DNA from 2 places in the Arthrobacter sp. 05L417 genome. Region 2 is predicted to be linked to the other one. Evidence: predicted binding sites of a transcription regulator. Region 2 holds the regulator's gene; the other holds the start of a gene.

Region 1 (3,413 bases), on a different contig from region 2:
AACTATCCACAGCGTGCTCGCGAACGAACTCCTGGAAATCGGAGTCGGGATGGTACATGACGAATTTGCGCGCCTGAGCGACTTGGAGACGGTTCCACGCTTCGACTTCTTCGCTCATGAGAAGCCTGCGAAGAGCGGTATCACCTTGCCCGTCACGACAAATCTGAATCATGTAGCGCGGTGAAACTGGCATTGCCATCGACAGCAGCCCGAATAGCGCTAAATCCGGTGTATGTTGCCCGTCCATATCGTGAACTACGACGGGGTGGTCGCTCACGATGAAGCTGGTGGACTCAGGTGCTTCAAGTAGGTGGAAGCGGCCTAGCTGGGATGCCTGTAAGGCAACGCGGAATAGCCGGTCCAAGCTCAAGCGGAATAGAACACCCTCGTCGTATAGGTTCACAATCAGGTCGAGTCCCGAACGGACGGACTCGACTGTGTTACCAGCCGTTGGGATGCCCATGGCAGCGGCGACGTTCAGGATTCCCTCAATTGATTCCGGCTTTCTCGCCTCCTCCAGCGCCTCAAGGAAAGCATCCTTTGAGAGGTCCCGGGTACCTAGACGCCGCACCCAATGGAGAGCAACAGCGGCGCGCAGAACCCGCTCCGAATCCTTGTCAGGCAGTCCACTTTCGAGGCCGTGCATAGCCGCTGGAATCAAGTCCTCGACAACAGCCCAGAGCTTCTCCGCCCCGAGGGGATCGTACGTCACATAGTCATCGACTCTTCCCGCACCCTTGATGGCGTTCAAACTTGGCGAGTACCCATCTCTCGACACGTTATCCAGATCGACGCTGGCGAGCTTAACACCCTCCGCAGTGGTTCCAGTGAAGTTCTTCAAAACGCACCGAGAAACAACGTGCTGCCTTGAAGGCCCGCCCGCAGGGACACCACTTTCACGACTCTCGGCTATTTCCGACGAGATCTCTTCAATAACGGCCAGTAATGCCTTTGGATCCGGGGGTTGGTCCTCCGACAGTAGTGGCACCGGCGGTGCATTCAGTAGAGCTTCAAATTCCTCACGTGACCCCATGCCGGAAACCCTATACCTCGATGTCTGCACCCAAAGCACTTTCCCGGACCGCCCAGTCACCCGTGGGGATCCGGAACCAAAAACCAGACAGGAACCGTCAAATAGAATGTCTGTTCTAAGCTCTACTATCGAAGTAGAACAAAAATTCTATAGAAGGCGTGTCATGAGTCTTGCTTTGGACCCTCGCATGATAAATGCGGGGGCGCCTCCGGGGCACATCCTGGTGGCCCCGGGGGCCGTCCCCGCGGGCTACCCTTCTCCGAGCCAAGACTATTTTTTCTCCGAACTCGACCTGAACGAGCACCTGATCAAGGACAAGACCAGCACCTTCATCGTGAGGGTGTGCGGGGATTCCATGGAGCCGGGAGGCATCAGCGACGGCGACGAACTCATCGTGAACAGGGCATTGGAGCCCAAGGACGGGTCCGTGGTGGTGGCGATCCTCGACGGCGAAATGACCATCAAGCGGCTGCGGATCACCGTGGCCGGCGTGATCCTGCAGGCCGACAACCCCAAGTACCCGCCGATCCGCGTTCCCGAACTTTCGGATCTTCGGATCTGGGGCGTTGCGATCAGGTGCCTTCACTATGTCTAGGACCGCGGTGATGCGCCGCATGCAGGAAATCGCACACATCGACGTCAACTGCTTCTACGCCTCAGCCGAAAGGATCTTCGATCCTTCCCTGGAAAACCGCCCGCTGATCGTCCTTTCCAACAACGACGGCTGCGCGGTGACGCGCTCCGATGAGGCCAAGAAGCTCGGGATCGCGCTGGGAGAGCCCTGGTTCAAACTCGCCCCCAGGGCCAAGGAATGGGGACTCGTGGCGAGATCCAGCAACTACGAGCTTTACGGATCGATCAGCGCCCGTGTCATGGAGCTCCTGGCCCGGTACTCCGCCTGGCAAGAGATCTACAGCATCGATGAATGCTTCCTCGGGGTCAAGGGCTCCGGAGAGGATCTGCTCGCCCTGGGCCGGGCCATGAAAGACGCCTGCCGGACGCACGTCGGCGTGCCCGTCTGCGTGGGCATCGCCCCCACTAAGACCTTGGCCAAGCTCAGCAATAAATGGGCCAAACACAACCCTGTCTTCGAGGGCGTGTGCCGGTGGGAATCCGTGCCCGCGGCCGAACGCGAAGCACTCATGTCCCGACTGTCCGTGAGCGAGATCTGGGGCGTCGCCACCAGACTCACGAAACGCTTGGCGGGGATGGGGATCTACTCGATTCTTGACCTGTCCAAGACGAATCCCGTGGCCATCCGGGACAAGTTCTCGGTGGTAATGATGCGCACCGTCCTCGAGCTGCAGGGAACCCCCTGCATCCCCATGGAGGAAGAACGGATAGGCCGTGACCAGCTGATCTTCTCCCGGTCCTTCTCCAAACCGATCACGATGGCGGCAGACATGCGCCAAGTCATGAGCGTCTACGCGCAACAAGCCAGCGCCCGCCTGGCCAAACACGATCTGCAAGCCAAAGTGCTCACCGCCTTCGCCGGCACCTCCCACTACAGCCCCGGCGACACCTCATACCCCTCCGTATGCATCGCGCTGCCTATGCCCACCGCTGACCCGGTAATACTCACCAAAGCCGCCCACGCCCTCATTCCCAGAATCCACGATGGCGTGAAATACGTCCGGGCCGGAATCATGGTCACCGACCTAAGACCCAGTGGCAACCAAAAACCCCTGGAAATCTTCGAGAACGTTCACGAAGAACGCGGCATCGGCCCGCTATTGGAACAAGTGGCCGGCAGATACGGCAGAGGCTCCATCGGGCTCGGTCACGCCGGCATCAAGGGCGGCCCGGACTGGACCATGAAACGAGACATGCTCAGCCCGCGCTACACCACCCACTGGGACGAACTGCCCCTCGTGAAGGCCGCATAAGATGCTCTGGTGGAAGTTACATTGACAGTCGAAGACGGCGACGGCGCACAGAGCAAAGTCAGCGGCACCGCCGACACCTACGAAGATGCTTTTGCCATGGCCCGGACCCAGATTCCGCAGGGCAGCAGGGCGATCGTGATCCGGACAGACCACTACTAAACCAGGCTCATTCCTAAGCAAGCCGGGAGTTCGGAGCAATCCTCAGCATAGGCCTGGAAATTCTTTGGTTCCGCAGCCTCCTTTAATTCCGCGCGGACGTATCTGCGCGTACGAGGCCCGGGGCACGGAATCCGGAGACGCGCCCGGGTCCGGCGGCGCGCCGGGACTTTTCTGTGGACGCCCGGGCGCCGGTTGTACACAGTCAGCGGCAAGGTGGCCGAAGCGGTTGTGGTTATCAGGTGTACAACGCAGCTGGGCTGCGAACACGGGCCGGCTGGCCGTCCCTCCTGGCTTCTAGGATGGTTTCCCCACACTGATCGAGGGGAAGGGGAAGC
Region 2 (3,413 bases):
GAGGAAGGAGTGGTGGGGCTTGTCCAAGTCTAGGCCGGTGTGGAGGCCTGGCCGTCCAGCAAGGCTTCAAGCGCCTCAAGGAAGGCCGTGGTCTCCGGCTCCGTGCCGGCCGTGACCCGGAGGTGGCCTGGTATGCCGACGTCGCGGATCAGGACTCCGCGCTCCAGCAGGCCTTGCCACAGGGCGTGGGGGTTGTCGATTCCGCCGAAGAACACATAGTTCGAATCCGAGGCGGCCGGCTTGAAGCCCATCCGGGTCAACTCGCTGACAATGCGATCTCGTTGGACCTTGATGTCTTCGACGTCGGCCATGAGGGCTTCGCGGTGCCGGAGGGCCGCCAGCGCGGTTGCCTGCGTGATGGCGGAGAGGTGGTACGGAAGGCGGACCAAGCGGATCGCATCGGCGACCTCGGGGGCAGCTGCCATGTAGCCGATGCGTGCACCGGCAAGGGCGAACGCCTTGCTCATGGTGCGGGAGACAATAAGGCGCTCCCGGCCGGGGAGGAGCGTCAATGCGCTTGGCGTGTTGTCGTGGGCGAACTCGTGGTAGGCCTCGTCCACGATCACCATTGTCTGGCTCGCCTCGCCGGCTTCGTAGACGGCTTCGACAACGTCGAGGCCGAGTCCGGTGCCGGTGGGGTTGTTCGGAGAGCAGAGGAACACGACATTCGGCTTGAGCTCGCGGACCTGCGCGGCGGCCGAGGTTGCATCAAGTCCATAGTCTTCAGCGCGGACTCCCGCGATGTACGCGGTGTCGGTTCCGCTGGCCAGCAGGGGGTACATGGAGTACGTGGGCGGGAAACCGAGCGCGGTCCGGCCGGGGCCACCGAAAGCCTGGAGGATCTGCTGCAACACTTCATTGGAGCCGTTGGCTGCCCAGATGTTCTCGGCCGCAAGGTCGTGGCCGAGGTATTCCGCGAGGGCCTCGCGCAGTTCGGTGAACTCGCGATCCGGATAGCGGTTCAGTCCGACGGCGGCCGCCGCGACAGCTTCGGTGATGGCCGCCTGGACATCAGCTGGTACGCCATGAGTGTTTTCGTTGACGTTGAGCAAAATCGGAACATCAAGCTGCGGCGCGCCATACGGGCTCAGGCCGCGGAGGTTGGTCCGGAGGGGAAGTCGGTCAAGTCGTTCAAGCTGCTCACTCACCATGACAGTTTAAGGTGCAGCGGCGGATGCCCTGAAACTGTGACGGCCCGGGGACCGTTTCAGGCACATGCAACCCGGTCAACGTTGCTGCTAAGTGGCAGGAATGAACAGTTGCTGGCCTGGCACGATATGGCCGTCCTGGAGGTTGTTCAGCTGGATAATCTCGGCCACAACGTCGCGCGGATCCCGGGACGGTGCGGCAATTCCCGCAATCCCCCACAAAGACTGGCCCACTTGTACCGTGACGCTCGTACTGGAGGTGGGCTGCAGCTCCGCGGTGGAATCAGCAGCCTTGGCCGGCGAATTCAGGAATCCCGCCAGGCTCAGCAGGGCTGCAACCAGGAGCATTGCCGGGAAGCCGAAGAAGACCATGCGGCCCCGGCGGGTCAGGCGGAGCCGTCCAAGTGCCGCCTTGCGGCCGGGCGTGTGGGTGATGGTGATTGCGGACATGAGCTGAGCCCTTCTGAACAATGCCGCGTCCCGGAATCCCTGGTTGCGGCTGCCAATTCTTGCCTTCAGTCAGTGCTTGCAGGACGGTTGTTCGTTGTTGTCTTCGAACGATTCGAACGAACAACCGGAGCCTGCATCACTTTTATAGAACACATATTCGAACTTTGCTACGACATTTTTAGCACTTATCAACGAACGATGTCGAGACTCGCTAGAACAAATGTTTGATAAACGCCTGCGCCTGCCCTACGTTTGAGTGAAGGAACGAGCACTGAATCAGTGCAACAGGAGGGTCTGACATTTCAGGCCGCTAGTCCCGGCAAGCGCCTCAGGGCCGCACGGGTGGAACGGAAGGGCGTTGGCGAACATGGCAGCGAAAGCCACTGGCAGCGGGTCGGCCTCGGCGCGGAGCCAACAGCCGCAAAAGGCCCCCAAGAGCCTGACCGTCCGCCAGAAGAAAATCCTGGAGACCATCCAACGTTCAGTGAACGATCACGGTTATCCGCCGTCGATGCGCGAGATCGGGGACACCGTTGGCTTGGCCAGCTTGTCCAGCGTCACGCACCAGTTGTCACAGCTCGAGAAGCTCGGCTATCTTCGCCGCGATCCCAAGCGCCCTCGCGCAATGGAAGTCCTCATGCCGTTGACCCTTGACGGCGGCTCCGTCATCCCCGGCGTTGAAGCGCCGGCGAAACTCCGTAGCGCCGGCGGCCTGGCCGTCACAGAGCTCGCGAGTGCCAGTGACACGGCCATGGTTCCCCTTGTAGGGCGCATTGCCGCCGGTGGACCCATCCTGGCGGACCAGACCGTTGAAGACGTCCTGCCGCTGCCCCGGCAGTTGGTAGGACATGGCGAGCTCTTCATGCTGAAGGTCGCCGGAGATTCCATGATCGACGCCGCTATCTGCGATGGAGACTGGGTGGTGGTACGGCGGCAGAACGACGCACTCAACGGCGACATCGTGGCCGCACTCCTGGACGACGAAGCCACCGTCAAGACCTTCCGGCAGCGCGACGGCCACACGTGGCTGCTCCCCCAGAACACGCAGTACGAGCCCATCCTGGGCGACCATGCCACCATCATGGGCAAAGTCGTCTCGGTCCTGCGCTCGCTTTAGTCCGCGTTAGCTTTGACGGCGCGGTAGCTTTGACGGCACTGGGCCCGTGGCCTGCCGCCTCTCCGCCGGTGGTGGTAGTCAGGTATTCTGCTGCCAGTGATACTTCATTTTTCTCTGTGACCCACAGGCCTTTCAGCGATTCCAGGCCGCTCCTTAGCGAGCAGTGATTCCGTGCGCCCGCGAGGGGAACTCCATATGGACTTCCCCTGCTCACCGGCCCCCACCGAACTCACTCCTGGAAGATCACATGCAAACAACGTCAGCGAACCATACCGAACCCTCATCACCTTCCCTCGACCGGCAATCCCTGCGCCCTGACTGCGGAAACTGCTTTGCCCTCTGCTGCACAGCGTTCGGGTTCTCCCGCTCTGCAGATTTCGCACTCGACAAACCCGCAGGCTCTCCGTGCCAAAACCTTGCAGCTGACTTCTCCTGCACAATCCACGACAGCCTGCGCCCAAGAGGCTTTCGTGGCTGCACGGTCTTTGACTGCTTCGGGGCCGGCCAGAACGTATCGCAAGGGTTCTTCGCCGGAAAGAGCTGGCTTGCGTACCCTGATATAAAAGACGAGATGTTTTCGGCATTCAAAGCCGCCAGACGGCTTCATGAGATGCTTTGGTACCTGGCTGACGCACAGGCACGAACTTTCGATCCCGACTCCTCACATCGTGCGATACAGCTCCGGAACACGATCGAAC

What was found. Region 2 encodes LexA, which represses DNA repair genes until DNA is damaged. Its sites were predicted from a motif close to TCGAACANNTGTTCGA; they were not measured.
Region 1: a site for LexA is predicted at 1,136-1,151, ahead of AC1DJW_RS19335 (LexA family protein). Genes of this name have one in related genera too.

What each region holds. Positions count from the first base shown of each region.
Region 1 covers NZ_JBFTOG010000031.1:48,581-51,993, reverse strand. Annotated here, with positions in the region: gene AC1DJW_RS19340 (DUF4238 domain-containing protein) at 1-1,033, opposite strand, end outside; gene AC1DJW_RS19335 (LexA family protein) at 1,197-1,628, shown strand; gene AC1DJW_RS19330 (Y-family DNA polymerase) at 1,621-2,919, shown strand; gene AC1DJW_RS19325 (hypothetical protein) at 2,929-3,078, shown strand.
Region 2 covers NZ_JBFTOG010000020.1:48,808-52,220, forward strand. Annotated here, with positions in the region: gene AC1DJW_RS15210 (histidinol-phosphate transaminase) at 30-1,148, opposite strand; gene AC1DJW_RS15215 (LysM peptidoglycan-binding domain-containing protein) at 1,239-1,598, opposite strand; gene lexA (transcriptional repressor LexA) at 1,966-2,715, shown strand; gene AC1DJW_RS15225 (pentapeptide repeat-containing protein) at 3,287-3,413, shown strand, end outside.